DNA from 3 places in the Faecalimicrobium sp. JNUCC 81 genome. Region 1 is predicted to be linked to each of the others. Evidence: a T-box and tRNA genes for the amino acid it is inferred to sense, from the RefSeq annotation. Region 1 holds a T-box; the other regions hold tRNA genes.
The links. A T-box is a leader RNA that pairs with one kind of tRNA and senses whether it is charged. The one in region 1 lies ahead of alaS (alanine--tRNA ligase), so its partner is inferred to be a tRNA-Ala.

Region 1 (5,709 bases):
GATGAAGTAGCAATAGAAGTTGTATCTAGATTTAAAAAATATTTAGCTATGGGGATTGCTAATATTATAAACTTTATAGATCCAGAAGTTATATCAATTGGAGGAGGAGTTTCAAATGCCAGTGATATAATGTTAGAAGGTCTAAGTGAACAAATTAAAAAGCATCTTCCATTTGATGGTGCTGGGATTGGAGAAATCGTTATAGCTAAATTTAAAAACGATGCTGGTATATTAGGAGCATCTGCTTTATAGTAAATAAAACTGCCTAAAAAAATTAGGCAGTTTTATTTTATTTTTTAGATTAAAAACTAAAATATCGGGTAAAAATGTAGTATAGCTAAGATAATTTATCTTAAAATTATATGGCTAAATTTTTGATTTTAAATCATAGTAAATTAGTTGGAATTTAATCTTGACAAAAATACTATGATATAATAAAATTGTTTTGTAGATAATTCATACTAAAATAGTATGAATTAGATTTCAAATAAAGGGTGATAAAATATGAAGTTATCGACTAAAGGTAGATATGGACTTAAGGCCATGTTTGAACTTTCGCTTAATCAAGGCGACGGTCCTGTGCCCTTAAAATTTATTGCGAAGAAGCAAAATGTCTCGGATCAATACTTAGAGCAAATATTTTCTAAGTTAAAAAAATCTGGCTTAGTTAAAAGTGTAAGGGGATCTCAAGGTGGATATTTGTTAGGAAAAGAAGCCAAGGATATTACAGTTGGAGATATATTGACAGTACTTGAAGGGCCAATATCTTTATCAGATTGTGTATTAGATGAAGATGTATGTGAAAACTCAAGCATGTGTGTCACGAAGGTAGTTTGGGAAAAGATGAAAAAGGGTATAGACGAAGTTGTAAATTCAATCACTCTTCAGGACATGATAAATGATTACAACAAAAGTAGACTAGAAAATGATATAACTAATTTAATTATAAAATAGATAGGGAGACGAATAAAAATGGAAAAAAGAAGATTATATATGGATTATTCTGCGACAACTCCTGTAAAAAAAGAAGTATTAGATGAAATGATGCCATATTTAACAGATTATTTTGGAAACGCATCTAGTTTTCATACATTCGGAAGAGAAGCAAAAAATGCTTTAGATAAAGCTAGAGGGCAAGTGGCTAACTTAGTAAATGCAAAGCCAAATGAAATATATTTCACAGCAGGTGGAACAGAAAGTGATAACTGGGCAATAGAAGGTGTAGCATATGCTAACAAAGCTAAAGGAAATCACATAATAACATCAAAAGTAGAACATCATGCTGTGCTTCATACATGTGAATATTTAGAGAAGTATCATGGATTTGAAATAACTTACTTAGATGTTGACTCTGAAGGTAAAATAGACCTTAAGCAATTAGAAGATTCAATAAAAGATACTACAATATTAATAACTATAATGTTTGCAAATAATGAAATAGGAACTATACAACCAATAAAAGAAATTGGTGAAATAGCTAAAGCTCATAAAGTATTATTCCATACTGATGCAGTTCAAGCAGCAGGAAATATTAATATAGATGTTAAGGAATTAAACATAGACTTAATGAGTATGTCTTCACACAAGATATATGGACCAAAAGGTATAGGAGCTTTATACATTAAAGCAGGAACTAAGCTTCATACATTTGTTCATGGTGGAGCGCAAGAAAGAAGAAGAAGAGCAGGAACTGAAAATATACCATCAATAGTTGGATATGGAAAAGCTTGTGAAATGGCTAAAGCAAATATGGATAACCACGTAGCTTCTTTAACAAAATTAAGAACTAAATTAATAGATGGAATATTAAAAAATATACCATATACAACAGTGAATGGTAGTTTAGAAAATAGACTACCTGGAAATGTAAACTTTGGATTTGAGTTTATAGAAGGTGAAGGAATACTTTTAATGCTAGACATGTTAGGTATAGCTGCATCAAGTGGATCAGCTTGTACTTCAGGATCATTAGATCCATCACATGTACTAATGGCTATAGGTCTACCTCATGAAAGAGCTCATGGGTCACTTAGACTTACAGTAGGAGATTTTACAACAGAAGACGATATAGATTATATAATAGAAAATTTACCACCAGTGATAGAGAGATTAAGAAGTATGTCACCTCTTTATGACCAAATAAAAAATAAAAACAAATAATAAAAATACTGTAAATTAATGAGTATATAGGAGGATAAAAATATGAACCCATATAGTGATAAAGTTATGGATCATTTCATGAGCCCAAGAAATGTTGGAGAAATAGAAAATGCAAGTGGAATAGGTGAAGTTGGAAATGCTAAATGTGGAGATATAATGAGAATATATCTTGATATAGAAAATGAAATAATAAAAGATGTTAAGTTTAAAACTTTTGGATGTGGATCAGCAATAGCTAGTTCATCAATGGCTACAGAAATGGTAAAAGGAAAAACTATACATGAAGCGTTAGATGTAACTAATAAAGCTGTTGCAGAAGCATTAGATGGATTACCACCAGTAAAAATGCACTGTTCAGTTTTAGCAGAACAAGCTATAAAAGCTGCATTAATAGATTACGCTAAAAAGAACAATATACACATACCAGAATTAGATGGCGTAGTAATAGATGATGATCATGATCATCACCATGATATAGAGGAAGAAGAATAAATCCTAAATAAATAATTTAGATTACAATATCCCTTTTAGGTAAAATACTTAAAAGGGATATTAATTTTTAACCAGATTTGATCGATATATTTATTTTGAACAAACTGCGAGTGAATTACTTTTGCTTGTTAGCAAAATGAGGGTAACGAATTTTAGTCTTTAAAAAAATAAGTAAAATATATATAATATAAAGAATGAGGTGATTTTATGAGCAAAAGAGTAATGATAGGAATGAGCGGAGGAGTAGATAGTTCAGTAGCTGCATATCTACTAAAAAAACAAGGATATGATGTCATAGGGGTTACTATGAAACTATGGCAAGATGATGAAGATGATGATTTAATAGAAAATGAAGGTGGATGTTGTTCACTAGCAGCAGTAGAAGATGCTAGAAAGGTTGCAGAAAAAATAGGTATACCTTTTTATGTATTAAACTTTAGTGATGTATTTAAGCAAAAGGTAATAGAGCCTTTTATAGATGAATATTTAAACGGAAGAACACCTAATCCATGTATAGCGTGTAATAAGCATATAAAGTTTGATGATTTCTTTAAAAAAGCTCGTCAAATAGGATGTGATTATGTAGCCACTGGACATTATGCTAAAATAGAAAAAGATGAAGAAACTGGTAGATACTTACTTAAAAAATCAGTTACGGATAAAAAAGACCAAACTTATGCATTATATAACCTTACTCAAGAGCAATTAGAACATACACTACTACCAATAGGAGAGTTTGAAAAAGATAGAGTAAGAGAAATAGCAAAAGAGATGGGTATGGATGTCCATAATAAGCCAGATAGTCAAGAAATATGTTTCGTAAAGGATAATGACTACGCTGGATATGTTAAAAAACATTCGAAAAAAAGAATTGAAGACGGATATTTTGTAGATACTAACGGTAATGTATTAGGAAAACATAATGGTATAGTAAACTATACTATAGGTCAAAGAAAAGGGTTAGGAATAGCATTTGGTAAGCCTATGTTTGTAGTTGATATCAATGCTAAGAAAAACACTGTTATACTTGGAGATAATGATGATATATTCTCTAAAGAACTTATAGCTAAAGATGTTAACTTTATACCATTTGATAAGATAGATGAACCTATAAGAGTACAAGCTAAAATTAGGTACTCAGCAAAACCAGCAGATGCTACAGTTTATTCTCTTAGAAATGGCAAAATAAAAATAGCATTTGATGAACCTCAAAGGGCAATAACAAAAGGGCAATCTGTTGTAATGTATGATGGAGATACTGTTATTGGTGGAGGAGTAATTGACTAATAGTATTAAAATAGTATTGCTAAATTTGAAAAAATTTAGTAATATAAAATAGATAATTTAAGAAGAGAAAAGCAGTGATAAGAAGTAGTAAATTATTTGATGTCTCACAGAGAGAGGGAATACGGTGCAAGCCCTTAGAATAAAATAATTGAAGCAGTCTTTGAGTTACAATCTTGAAATTTTAGTAAGGGTTGTCGGTGGTTCCGTTATAACTAAGGTTTTCCAAAGATGTCACAAATTTTGTGATAATTAGGGTGGTACCGCGAATATAATCCTCGCCCCTATAAGTTTATTTATAGGCGCGAGGTTTTTTAATATACTAAGAGATTATTTACAATCTCAGCTGCTAGACTTAAGCAACGAATCTGTTTTTAAAGATTGTTGTCTATATGATCGAAGCGAATTTTTAATATATAGGAGGATGTTAATATGCAACAAATGGGATTAAATGAAATAAGAAGTAAATTCTTAAAATTCTTTGAATCTAAAGGTCACTATGTAAAGGAAAGTGCGTCTTTAGTACCACATAACGATAAAAGTTTATTACTTATAAACTCAGGTATGGCACCACTTAAAAACTACTTTGCAGGAGTTGAAGTGCCACCAAGTAAAAGAATGACTACTTGTCAAAAATGTATAAGAACTGGTGATATAGAAAATGTAGGAAAGACTGCAAGACATGGTACTTTCTTTGAAATGTTAGGAAACTTCTCATTTGGAGATTACTTTAAGAGAGAATCTATAAGATGGGGATGGGAGTTCGTTACAGAGCATTTACATATGCCTGAAGAAAAGATATGGGTTACAGTGTACGAAGAAGATGATGATTCATATGACTTATGGGCAAAAGAAATGGGATTCCCTGAAGAAAGATTAGTTAGACTTGGAAAAGATGATAACTTCTGGGAAATAGGTATAGGACCTTGTGGACCATGTTCAGAAATACATTATGATAGAGGACCAGAATATGGATGTGACAATCCAGATTGTAAACCAGGATGTGATTGCGATAGATACTTAGAATTCTGGAACCATGTATTTACTCAATTTGATAGAGATGAAAATGGTAACTATGGACAATTAGAGCATAAAAATATAGATACAGGTATGGGATTAGAGAGAATGGCTTGTATAATGCAAGACGTTGATAATATATTTGAAGTGGATACAATAAGACAAATAATAAGTGCTATAGAAAAAGCTGCTAATGTAGAATATGGAAAAGGCATGAAAAAAGATGTTTCTGTAAGAATAATAACTGACCATATAAGAGCTGTAAGTTTCTTAGTAGCAGATGGAGTACTTCCATCAAATGAAGGTAGAGGATATGTACTAAGAAGATTATTAAGACGTGCTGCTCGTCATGGAAAGTTACTTGGAATAAAAGAAAACTTCTTATTCAAATTAGTTGATGAAGTTATAAAAGTAAGTGGAGAAGCTTACCCAGAACTAGTTGAAAAAGAAAGCTACATCAAAAAAGTTATAAGAATAGAAGAAGAAAAATTCAATGAAACTATAGATCAAGGTAGTGAAATACTAGCTTCTTATATAGCTGAGTTAAAAGAAAATAAAGAAACTACTTTAAGTGGAGAAAATGCATTTAAATTATATGACACTTATGGATTCCCAATCGATTTAACTAAAGAAATATTAGAAGAAGAAAATCTTTTAATAGATGAAGAAGCTTTCAACGAAGAAATGAATAAGCAAAGAGAAAGAGCTAGAAGTGCTAGAGGAAATATGGATGGAGAAAGTTGGAAAGAAGATCCA
Region 2 (5,709 bases), 930 kb from region 1:
TATAAGTGATGAAGAAATAGCTATAACACTTACTCATTTCGGTTATATCAAGAGAGTTCCAGCAGATACTTATAAGAGTCAAAATAGAGGTGGAAGAGGAATTGCAGCTCTTACTACTAGAGAAGAAGACTTTGTAAGACATCTTGTAAGTACAACTACTCACAGTAGATTATTATTCTTTACTAATAAGGGAAGAGTATTCAAATTAAATGCTTATGAAATTCCTGAAGGAAAGAGACAAGCTAAAGGTACTGCTATTGTAAACTTACTTCAATTAGGACCTAATGAGAAAATAGCAACATTAATAGCAATAGATGAAAATGATACGAATCAATATTTATTATTAGCTACTAGAAATGGTATAGTTAAGAAAACTAAACGTGAAGAATTTAAAAATATAAATAAATCTGGTCTTATAGCTATAGGATTAAGAGAAGATGACGAGCTTATAGATGTTAAGATTACAGATGGAAATAAAGATGTACTTTTAGTTACTAAAAATGGAATGTCTATAAGATTTGACGAAAATGATATAAGATATATGGGTAGAACTGCTATGGGAGTAAAAGGTATAAGCTTATCAAAAGATGATAAAGTGGTATCAATGAGCCTATGCGATGAAGGTACAGATTTATTAGTAGTTAGTGAAAATGGATTTGGAAAAAGAACAGATATAGCTGAGTACAGAACGCAAATAAGAGCTGGAAAAGGTATAAAGACATATAATATAGCTGAGAAAACAGGAAAACTTGTTGGAGCAGAAATGGTAAATGAAGATGACGAGATGATGATAATAAACTCAGATGGAGTACTTATCAGATTAAGAGTAAATGAAATCTCACTATTCGGAAGAGTAACAAGCGGAGTTAAGTTAATGAAAACTAACGACGAAGTTAATGTAGTTTCCATTGCTAAAATAAATATGGAGGAAGAATAGGATAATATCCTATTCTTTTTGCATAATCTAATACATAAAAATTTTAAATAAGAGGAGAATGTATTATGAGTAATAAAAAAGGAAAATATCTATTATTAGGTGCTTTTTTAGGATTTATAGCAGGCTTATTCTTTGCTCCTAAAAAAGGTTCGGAATTAAGAAGAGAAGCTAAAGAAAAATTTGAAGAAGTAAAAGATAATCCAAAAGATGTTCTACAAGAAACTTTTGATGGTGTAAAAGAAAAGATAAACACTTTAATAGATGAAAATATTACTGAAGATGATATACAAATATCTGAAGATGAAATAGTAATAAGTAGAACTTTTGAGGATGAGGGAGAAGATAATTAATGGATGCAATGGGATGGCAGATAGGGGCTGTTTTAATAGGAGTATCAGCATTAATAGTAGCTATATATTTAAGTAAATTATTACAAACTGCAACACAAATTGTTGAAAAAGCATGTAGAATAGTAGATTATAATGAAAGATATATAAATGATACTATAGAAAATGTAGCATCGATAGCGAAAAATACAGAAGATATAGTTGATATAGCAAGTAGAGTTACGAGTATAACAAAAGTATTTAAATTCATGAAGAGATAATTAGATGCTAAGGAGGTTTATCAATGTCGATAAATATAAATTCAAAATTAGATTCACAAAATAGTTTTTGGGATATAAATTTAGAAGGTGAACTAGACGTATCTACAGCGGATAAGTTAAAAGAATACTTACACGGTCTAGTGGAACAAGAAGTGGTAGATATGAGAATTAACCTTTCTAGTTTAGAATACATAGATTCAACTGGATTAGGAGTAATGATAAGTGTACTTAAGAAATTAAGAACTAATGATAAAGAAATATATATAATTAATCCTAAAAGTAATGTTAAAAAGATTTTTACGATAACAGGTCTAGATAAAATATTTAAAGTGGAGGGATAAGCTTTGACTTGTGAAACTATAAAAATGGAAATAAGTTCAAATCCTGAATATGTAGGTATTATAAGACTAACTACTTCAGGAATAGCTAATAAAATAGGTTTTTCAATAGATGATATAGAAGATATGAAGGTAGCTGTGTCAGAAGCTTGTACTAATGCAATTAAGCATAGTAATGATAATGTATTCAATATAACATTTATCATATTAGAAAATGGACTTACTATAGAAATTCAAGATAATGGTAAAGGTTATGACATAGAAAATGCAGTTCAACCTGATTTAGAGAATCCAAAAGAAAATGGATTAGGACTGTTTATAATACAAACATTAATGGATGATGTAAGTATAGAGTCAAAAGAAAACCAAGGTACAATAGTAAGGATGACTAAATATTTAGGAGTTGATATTTAATGAAAAATGTAGCTAGTGCTACAGATTACCTAAATATGGATACAAAAGAGCTATTTAAGATATATAGTAAAGATAAGAACAACAAAGAACTTAGAAACACTCTTATCGAAAGGCATCTATATTTAGTAAACTTGCTAGCGAAAAAGTATATAAATAAAGGTGTTGAGTTTGAAGATATATATCAGGTTGCTTCATTGGCACTAATATATGCTATAGATAGGTATGATATAGAAAAAGGATATGAATTTTCTAGCTTTGCAACTCCAACTATAATAGGAGAAATAAAAAAGTATTTTAGAGATAAAGTGTGGACTTTGAGAGTACCTAGACGTGTACAAGAGTTAAGCAAGAAAATAAGTGAAGCTAAAGTTGCTTTAGAGCAAGAGAATAAGAGACACCCTAAGGTAAAAGATATAGCTAATTATATAGGATGTAGTGAAGAGGATGTATTAGAAGCTATGGAAGCCTCATATGGATACCAGCCGATATCTCTAGATTCTTCAAGTAATGATGATTCTGAAGATAAAGATATAACTCTTATAGATAAAATAGGACAAGAAGAAAGTAGCTTTGGAAATATAGAACAAAAAGATTTTGTAAATAAATTTATGGAAAATTTAAATGAATTAGAAACTAAAATATTTAAGGATAGATTCTTCTTAGATAAAACTCAATCTACAATAGCGAAAGAATTAGAGATATCTCAAATGACTGTTTCTAGGCTGGAAAGAAAGATAATAGAGAAGCTTAGAAAAGAGTATGAAAAAAATATTTAAAAAACTTTAAAAAAAGTATTGACCTACTGTTTAATATATAGTATATTATTACTTGTCCTTAAGAAAAGGGCAAAGCAAAAATGAACTTTGAAAATTAAACAGTAGGTTAATTTATAGAATTTGAAACAACCAAACAAACAAAGCCAGATATATAACAGTATCTGAGCCCAAGTCAAAACTTATATTTAAGAGTTTGATCCTGGCTCAGGATGAACGCTGGCGGCGTGCCTAACACATGCAAGTCGAGCGATTTCCTTCGGGAAAGAGCGGCGGACGGGTGAGTAACGCGTGGGTAACCTGCCCTGTACACACGGATAACATACCGAAAGGTATGCTAATACGGGATAACATGAGAGAGTCGCATGACTTTTTTATCAAAGATTTATCGGTACAGGATGGACCCGCGTCTGATTAGCTAGTTGGTAAGGTAACGGCTTACCAAGGCGACGATCAGTAGCCGACCTGAGAGGGTGATCGGCCACATTGGAACTGAGACACGGTCCAAACTCCTACGGGAGGCAGCAGTGGGGAATATTGCACAATGGGCGAAAGCCTGATGCAGCAACGCCGCGTGAGCGATGAAGGCCTTCGGGTCGTAAAGCTCTGTCCTCAAGGAAGATAATGACGGTACTTGAGGAGGAAGCCCCGGCTAACTACGTGCCAGCAGCCGCGGTAATACGTAGGGGGCTAGCGTTATCCGGAATTACTGGGCGTAAAGGGTGCGTAGGTGGTTTCTTAAGTCAGAGGTGAAAGGCTACGGCTCAACCGTAGTAAGCCTTTGAAACTGAGAAACTTGAGTGCAGGAGAGGAGAGTAGAATTCCTAGTGTAGCGGTGAAATGCGTAGATATTAGGAGGAATACCAGTTGCGAAGGCGGCTCTCTGGACTGTAACTGACACTGAGGCACGAAAGCGTGGGGAGCAAACAGGATTAGATACCCTGGTAGTCCACGCCGTAAACGATGAGTACTAGCTGTCGGAGGTTACCCCCTTCGGTGGCGCAGCTAACGCATTAAGTACTCCGCCTGGGAAGTACGCTCGCAAGAGTGAAACTCAAAGGAATTGACGGGGACCCGCACAAGTAGCGGAGCATGTGGTTTAATTCGAAGCAACGCGAAGAACCTTACCTAAGCTTGACATCCTTTTGACCTCTCCCTAATCGGAGATTTCCCTTCGGGGACAGAAGTGACAGGTGGTGCATGGTTGTCGTCAGCTCGTGTCGTGAGATGTTGGGTTAAGTCCCGCAACGAGCGCAACCCTTGCCTTTAGTTGCCAGCATTAAGTTGGGCACTCTAGAGGGACTGCCAGGGATAACCTGGAGGAAGGTGGGGATGACGTCAAATCATCATGCCCCTTATGCTTAGGGCTACACACGTGCTACAATGGGTGGTACAGAGGGCAGCCAAGTCGTGAGGCGGAGCTAATCCCTTAAAGCCATTCTCAGTTCGGATTGTAGGCTGAAACTCGCCTACATGAAGCTGGAGTTACTAGTAATCGCAGATCAGAATGCTGCGGTGAATGCGTTCCCGGGTCTTGTACACACCGCCCGTCACACCACGGAAGTTGGGGGCGCCCGAAGCCGGTTTGCTAACCTTTTGGAAGCGGCCGTCGAAGGTGAAATCAATAACTGGGGTGAAGTCGTAACAAGGTAGCCGTATCGGAAGGTGCGGCTGGATCACCTCCTTTCTAAGGAGAATTACCTACTGTTTAATTTTGAGAGTTCTTATTTTTTTGTGAAAAACGAATAAAAACTTGCTAAAAATATTGACAAAAATCGACAAATATAGTAAAATATATTTCGTTGAAAAAGTTAATAACATGGGGGTGTAGCTCAGCTGGGAGAGCACTTGCCTTGCACGCAAGGGGTCAGGAGTTCGATCCTCCTCATCTCCACCATATTAGTACTTTGAAAACTGCATAACATTTAGTGATATGACATCATTTTATATATAGACAATGAAGTCTTTAAAATAAGCTAGACAGATAAGTCTTTAAAATCAACTTTAAGCACTGGAATAAACTGAGTGAATACGAAGTTTGTTCAGTAGCGATAACTTTTAATAACTGGTCAAGTTATTAAGGGTGCAGGGCGGATGCCTTGGCACTAGGAGCCGATGAAGGACGCGATAAGCTGCGATAAGCTTCGGGGAGTTGCACGTAAACTTTGATCCGAAGATTTCCGAATGAGGAAACTCACTTAGAGTAATGTCTAAGTATCGTTAAGTGAATACATAGCTTAGCGAGGGGAACCGGGGGAACTGAAACATCTAAGTACCCGGAGGAAAAGAAAGAAATTCGATTCCGTAAGTAGCGGCGAGCGAACGCGGAACAGGCCAAACCAATGAAGTTTTCTTCGTTGGGGTTGCGGACATATCATAAACGAAGAGGTCATCGTAAGTGAAGAGAGTTGGAAAGCTCCGCCATAGAAGGTAATAGCCCTGTATTTGAAACGATAATTCTTTAGATATGATCCAGAGTACCACGGGACACGTGAAACCCTGTGGGAAGCAGGAGGGACCATCCTCCAAGCCTAAATACTACCTAGTGACCGATAGCGCATAGTACCGTGAGGGAAAGGTGAAAAGAACCCCGGGAGGGGAGTGAAATAGAACCTGAAACCCTGCACTTACAAGCTGTGG
Region 3 (5,709 bases), 770 kb from region 1:
CCCTCGACCTCCAGCGTGACAGGCTGGCATTCTAACCAGCTGAACTACCAGGCCATAAATGGTGGGACTAACAGGGCTCGAACCTGTGACCCCCTGCTTGTAAGGCAGGTGCTCTCCCAGCTGAGCTATAGTCCCATAAGTTTAATCTGGAGCGGGTGAAGGGGATCGAACCCTCACAGCCGGCTTGGAAGGCCGGAACTCTACCATTGAGCTACACCCGCATATTTAATTGGTGACCCATAGGGGAATCGAACCCCTGTTACCGCCGTGAAAGGGCGGTGTCTTGACCGCTTGACCAATGGGCCATAAATTGGTTGCGGAGGCAGGACTCGAACCTACGACCTTCGGGTTATGAGCCCGACGAGCTGCCAACTGCTCCACTCCGCGATATTAATATAAATGGTGCCGAAGACCGGAATCGAACCGGTACGAGAGGTAAGTCCCGCAGGATTTTAAGTCCTGTGCGTCTGCCAGTTCCGCCACTTCGGCACATTAACGTGGCTATGTCTTACTCTCCCAGGCAGTTGCCCACCAAGTACCATCAGCGCTAAAGAGCTTAACTTCTGTGTTCGGAATGGGAACAGGTGTATCCTCCTTGCTATTATAACCACATTAATGTATTCATTTAAGGCAAACAAACATTAAAATTAATATTTGTTAGTAGAGTTAATACTCTGAAAACTACAAACATTTAATATACTAATCATTTTAAATTATGGTCAAGTCCTCGACCTATTAGTATCGATAAGCTAAATACATTACTGCACTTACACCTTCGACCTATCAACCAGGTAGTCTTCCTGGGGTCTTACCCTTACGGTGGGAAATCTTATCTTGAAGTTGGCTTCGCGCTTAGATGCTTTCAGCGCTTATCCATTCCGTACATAGCTACCCAGCCATGCCCTTGGCAGAACAACTGGTACACCAGAGGTACGTCCATCCCGGTCCTCTCGTACTAAGGACAGGTCTCCTCAAATTTCCTACGCCTGCGACGGATAGGGACCGAACTGTCTCACGACGTTCTGAACCCAGCTCGCGTACCACTTTAATGGGCGAACAGCCCAACCCTTGGGACCTACTACAGCCCCAGGATGTGATGAGCCGACATCGAGGTGCCAAACCTCCCCGTCGATGTGGACTCTTGGGGGAGATAAGCCTGTTATCCCCAGGGTAGCTTTTATCCGTTGAGCGATGGCCCTTCCATGCGGAACCACCGGATCACTAAGTCCGACTTTCGTCCTTGCTCGACCTGTATGTCTTGCAATCAAGCTCTCTTTTGCCTTTACACTCTTCGTACGATTTCCGACCGTACTGAGAGAACCTTTGAGCGCCTCCGTTACTCTTTGGGAGGCGACCGCCCCAGTCAAACTGCCCACCTGACGGTGTCCCAAGACCTGATTCAAGGCCTCTGGTTAGGATCCCAGTACTACAAGGGTGGTATCCCAAGGATGACTCCACACAAACTGGCGTTCATGCTTCAAAGTCTCCCACCTATCCTGTACATGTAGTACCAAGACCCAACGTCAAGCTACAGTAAAGCTCCATGGGGTCTTTCCGTCCTGTCGCAGGTACCCGGCATCTTCACCGGGATTACAATTTCACCGAGTCTATTGTTGAGACAGTGCCCAAATCGTTACGCCTTTCGTGCGGGTCGGAACTTACCCGACAAGGAATTTCGCTACCTTAGGACCGTTATAGTTACGGCCGCCGTTTACTGGGGCTTAAGTTCACTGCTTCGATTGCTCTAACAGATCCCCTTAACCTTCCAGCACCGGGCAGGCGTCAGCTCCTATACATCGTCTTGCGACTTAGCAGAAACCTGTGTTTTTGGTAAACAGTCGCTTGGGCCTATTCTCTGCGGCCATCCAAAGGATGGCACCCCTTCTCCCTAAGTTACGGGGTCATTTTGCCGAGTTCCTTAACAATAGTTCTCTCGCTGGCCTTAGGATACTCTCCTCACCCACCTGTGTCGGTTTGAGGTACGGGCGCCTTTAAACTCGATAGAGACTTTTCTTGACAGTGTGAAATCAGCTACTTCGCTACTAAATTTCGCTCCCCATCGTACCCCAGCATTATCAAGACGGATTTGCCTATCTTGACTGCCTCAGTACTTAGCCACACATAACCAACAGTGTGGTTAGCTTATCCTACTGTGTCATCCCATTTCTCAAGCGTTTATTGGCGGTACAGGAATATCAACCTGTTGTCCATCACCTACGCCTTTCGGCCTCGGCTTAGGTCCCGACTAACCCAGGGCGGACGAACCTTCCCCTGGAAACCTTGGGTTTACGGCCCGTGGGATTCTCACCCACGTCTCGCTACTCATGCCAACATTCTCACTCGTATACTGTCCACGTGTCCTTACGGTCACGCTTCAGCCTGCATACGAAGCTCCCCTACCCATCATAATGATGCCGTAGCTTCGGTAGTACGTTTTAGCCCCGGAAATTTTCGGCGCAGGATCACTCGACCAGTGAGCTATTACGCACTCTTTAAATGAGTGGCTGCTTCTAAGCCAACATCCTGGTTGTCTGTGCAATCCCACATCCTTTACCACTTAACGTACATTTAGGGACCTTAGCTGACGATCTGGGCTGTTGCCCTTTCGACTATGAATCTTATCACCCACAGTCTGACTCCCAAGTATAAGAATACGGCATTCGGAGTTTGATAGTCTTCGGTAAGTGCAATACCCCCTAGGACATTCAGTGCTCTACCTCCGCTTCTCTCAACCTTGAGGCTAGCCCTAAAGCTATTTCGGGGAGAACCAGCTATCTCCGGGCTCGATTGGAATTTCACCGCTATCCACAAGTCATCCCCGAGCTTTTCAACGCTCGTGGGTTCGGTCCTCCACGAAATTTTACTTTCGCTTCAACCTGCTCATGGATAGGTCGCCCGGTTTCGGGTCTACGTCAAGTAACTTAAGCGCCCATTTAAGACTCGCTTTCGCTACGGCTCCGCACCTTAAGTGCTTAACCTTGCTACTTAACGTAACTCGTTGGCCCGTTCTACAAAAAGTACGCGGTCACACAAGTAATGTGCTCCCACAGCTTGTAAGTGCAGGGTTTCAGGTTCTATTTCACTCCCCTCCCGGGGTTCTTTTCACCTTTCCCTCACGGTACTATGCGCTATCGGTCACTAGGTAGTATTTAGGCTTGGAGGATGGTCCCTCCTGCTTCCCACAGGGTTTCACGTGTCCCGTGGTACTCTGGATCATATCTGAAGTCTTCTCGTTTTGACTACGTGGCTGTTACACTTTATAGCGGAGCTTTCCAACTCTCTTCGTCTACAATAGCCTCTTCGTTTATGATATGTCCGCAACCCCAACAAAGAAAACTTCATTGGTTTGGCCTGTTCCGCGTTCGCTCGCCGCTACTTACGGAATCGAATTTCTTTCTTTTCCTCCGGGTACTTAGATGTTTCAGTTCCCCGAGTTCCCCTCGCTAAGCTATGTATTCACTTAACGATACTTAGACATTACTCTAAGTGAGTTTCCTCATTCGGAAATCTTCGGATCAAAGTTTACGTGCAACTCCCCGAAGCTTATCGCAGCTTATCGCGTCCTTCATCGGCTCCTAGTGCCAAGGCATCCGCCCTGCACCCTTAATAACTTGACCAGTTATTAAAGTGTTTCGTCAACGAACAAACTTCGTATTCACTCAGTTTATTACGTTACTCAAAGTTTGATATTTTAATGACTTATCGTGTCGTTGATATTTTTAGAAGTTATCTTCTTCATATATATAAAATGATGTCATATCACTAAATGTTATGCAGTTTTCAAAGTACTAAAATGCTTCGCATGTCGCCAACGATATTACTTCACATACGTTCAGTAACATCCGTTGCTCAAACAACGAAATGGTGGAGATGAGGAGGATCGAACTCCTGACCCCTTGCGTGCAAGGCAAGTGCTCTCCCAGCTGAGCTACACCCCCATATAGAGTTTTAAGAACTCTCAAAATTAAACAGTAGGTAATTCTCCTTAGAAAGGAGGTGATCCAGCCGCACCTTCCGATACGGCTACCTTGTTACGACTTCACCCCAGTTATTGATTTCACCTTCGACGGCCGCTTCCAAAAGGTTAGCAAACCGGCTTCGGGCGCCCCCAACTTCCGTGGTGTGACGGGCGGTGTGTACAAGACCCGGGAACGCATTCACCGCAGCATTCTGATCTGCGATTACTAGTAACTCCAGCTTCATGTAGGCGAGTTTCAGCCTACAATCCGAACTGAGAATGGCTTTAAGGGATTAGCTCCGCCTCACGACTTGGCTGCCCTCTGTACCACCCATTGTAGCACGTGTGTAGCCCTAAGCATAAGGGGCATGATGATTTGACGTCATCCCCACCTTCCTACAGGTTATCCCTGGCAGTCCCTCTAGAGTGCCCAACTTAATGCTGGCAACTAAAGGCAAGGGTTGCGCTCGTTGCGGGACTTAACCCAACATCTCACGACACGAGCTGACGACAACCATGCACCACCTGTCACTTCTGTCCCCGAAGGGAAATCTCCGATTAGGGAGAGGTCAAAAGGATGTCAAGCTTAGGTAAGGTTCTTCGCGTTGCTTCGAATTAAACCACATGCTCCGCTACTTGTGCGGGTCCCCGTCAATTCCTTTGAGTTTCACTCTTGCGAGCGTACTTCCCAGGCGGAGTACTTAATGCGTTAGCTGCGCCACCGAAGGGGGTAACCTCCGACAGCTAGTACTCATCGTTTACGGCGTGGACTACCAGGGTATCTAATCCTGTTTGCTCCCCACGCTTTCGTGCCTCAGTGTCAGTTACAGTCCAGAGAGCCGCCTTCGCAACTGGTATTCCTCCTAATATCTACGCATTTCACCGCTACACTAGGAATTCTACTCTCCTCTCCTGCACTCAAGTTTCTCAGTTTCAAAGGCTTACTACGGTTGAGCCGTAGCCTTTCACCTCTGACTTAAGAAACCACCTACGCACCCTTTACGCCCAGTAATTCCGGATAACGCTAGCCCCCTACGTATTACCGCGGCTGCTGGCACGTAGTTAGCCGGGGCTTCCTCCTCAAGTACCGTCATTATCTTCCTTGAGGACAGAGCTTTACGACCCGAAGGCCTTCATCGCTCACGCGGCGTTGCTGCATCAGGCTTTCGCCCATTGTGCAATATTCCCCACTGCTGCCTCCCGTAGGAGTTTGGACCGTGTCTCAGTTCCAATGTGGCCGATCACCCTCTCAGGTCGGCTACTGATCGTCGCCTTGGTAAGCCGTTACCTTACCAACTAGCTAATCAGACGCGGGTCCATCCTGTACCGCCGGAGCTTTGATAAAAAAGCCATGCGACTCTCTCATGTTATCCCGTATTAGCATACCTTTCGGTATGTTATCCGTGTGTACAGGGCAGGTTACCCACGCGTTACTCACCCGTCCGCCGCTCTTTCCCGAAGGAAATCGCTCGACTTGCATGTGTTAGGCACGCCGCCAGCGTTCATCCTGAGCCAGGATCAAACTCTTAAATATAAGTTTTGACTTGGGCTCAGATACTGTTATATATCTGGCTTTGTTTGGTTGTTTCAAATTCTATAAATTAACCTACTGTTTAATTTTCAAAGTTCTTAATAATAGTTTAAGTTGGTAGCGGTAACAGGAGTCGAACCTGTGACCTTTCGGGTATGAACCGAACGCTCTAGCCAACTAAGCTATACCGCCATATTCATTAATATGTTTTGGTGCCCAG

Region 2: it has a tRNA-Ala gene. The T-box ahead of alaS (alanine--tRNA ligase) is inferred to sense a tRNA for this amino acid. The anticodon was not compared.
Region 3: it has a tRNA-Ala gene. The T-box ahead of alaS (alanine--tRNA ligase) is inferred to sense a tRNA for this amino acid. The anticodon was not compared.

What each region holds. Positions count from the first base shown of each region.
Region 1 covers NZ_CM132203.1:912,878-918,586, forward strand. Annotated here, with positions in the region: gene JNUCC81_RS04485 (ROK family protein) at 1-252, shown strand, start outside; gene JNUCC81_RS04490 (RrF2 family transcriptional regulator) at 505-954, shown strand; gene nifS (cysteine desulfurase NifS) at 973-2,160, shown strand; gene nifU (Fe-S cluster assembly scaffold protein NifU) at 2,203-2,652, shown strand; gene mnmA (tRNA 2-thiouridine(34) synthase MnmA) at 2,860-3,939, shown strand; T-box leader at 4,005-4,225, shown strand; gene alaS (alanine--tRNA ligase) at 4,369-5,709, shown strand, end outside.
Region 2 covers NZ_CM132203.1:3,822,043-3,827,751, reverse strand. Annotated here, with positions in the region: gene gyrA (DNA gyrase subunit A) at 1-937, shown strand, start outside; gene JNUCC81_RS18940 (YtxH domain-containing protein) at 1,003-1,287, shown strand; gene JNUCC81_RS18935 (DUF948 domain-containing protein) at 1,287-1,544, shown strand; gene JNUCC81_RS18930 (STAS domain-containing protein) at 1,568-1,885, shown strand; gene JNUCC81_RS18925 (ATP-binding protein) at 1,910-2,296, shown strand; gene JNUCC81_RS18920 (SigB/SigF/SigG family RNA polymerase sigma factor) at 2,296-3,072, shown strand; rRNA gene JNUCC81_RS18915 (16S ribosomal RNA) at 3,254-4,756, shown strand; tRNA gene JNUCC81_RS18910 (tRNA-Ala) at 4,891-4,966, shown strand; rRNA gene JNUCC81_RS18905 (23S ribosomal RNA) at 5,137-5,709, shown strand, end outside.
Region 3 covers NZ_CM132203.1:139,318-145,026, reverse strand. Annotated here, with positions in the region: tRNA gene JNUCC81_RS00865 (tRNA-Asp) at 1-54, opposite strand, end outside; tRNA gene JNUCC81_RS00860 (tRNA-Val) at 60-135, opposite strand; tRNA gene JNUCC81_RS00855 (tRNA-Gly) at 148-221, opposite strand; tRNA gene JNUCC81_RS00850 (tRNA-Glu) at 231-305, opposite strand; tRNA gene JNUCC81_RS00845 (tRNA-Met) at 312-387, opposite strand; tRNA gene JNUCC81_RS00840 (tRNA-Leu) at 401-489, opposite strand; rRNA gene rrf (5S ribosomal RNA) at 496-612, opposite strand; rRNA gene JNUCC81_RS00830 (23S ribosomal RNA) at 716-3,617, opposite strand; tRNA gene JNUCC81_RS00825 (tRNA-Ala) at 3,863-3,938, opposite strand; rRNA gene JNUCC81_RS00820 (16S ribosomal RNA) at 3,990-5,492, opposite strand; tRNA gene JNUCC81_RS00815 (tRNA-Met) at 5,605-5,681, opposite strand; tRNA gene JNUCC81_RS00810 (tRNA-Phe) at 5,700-5,709, opposite strand, start outside.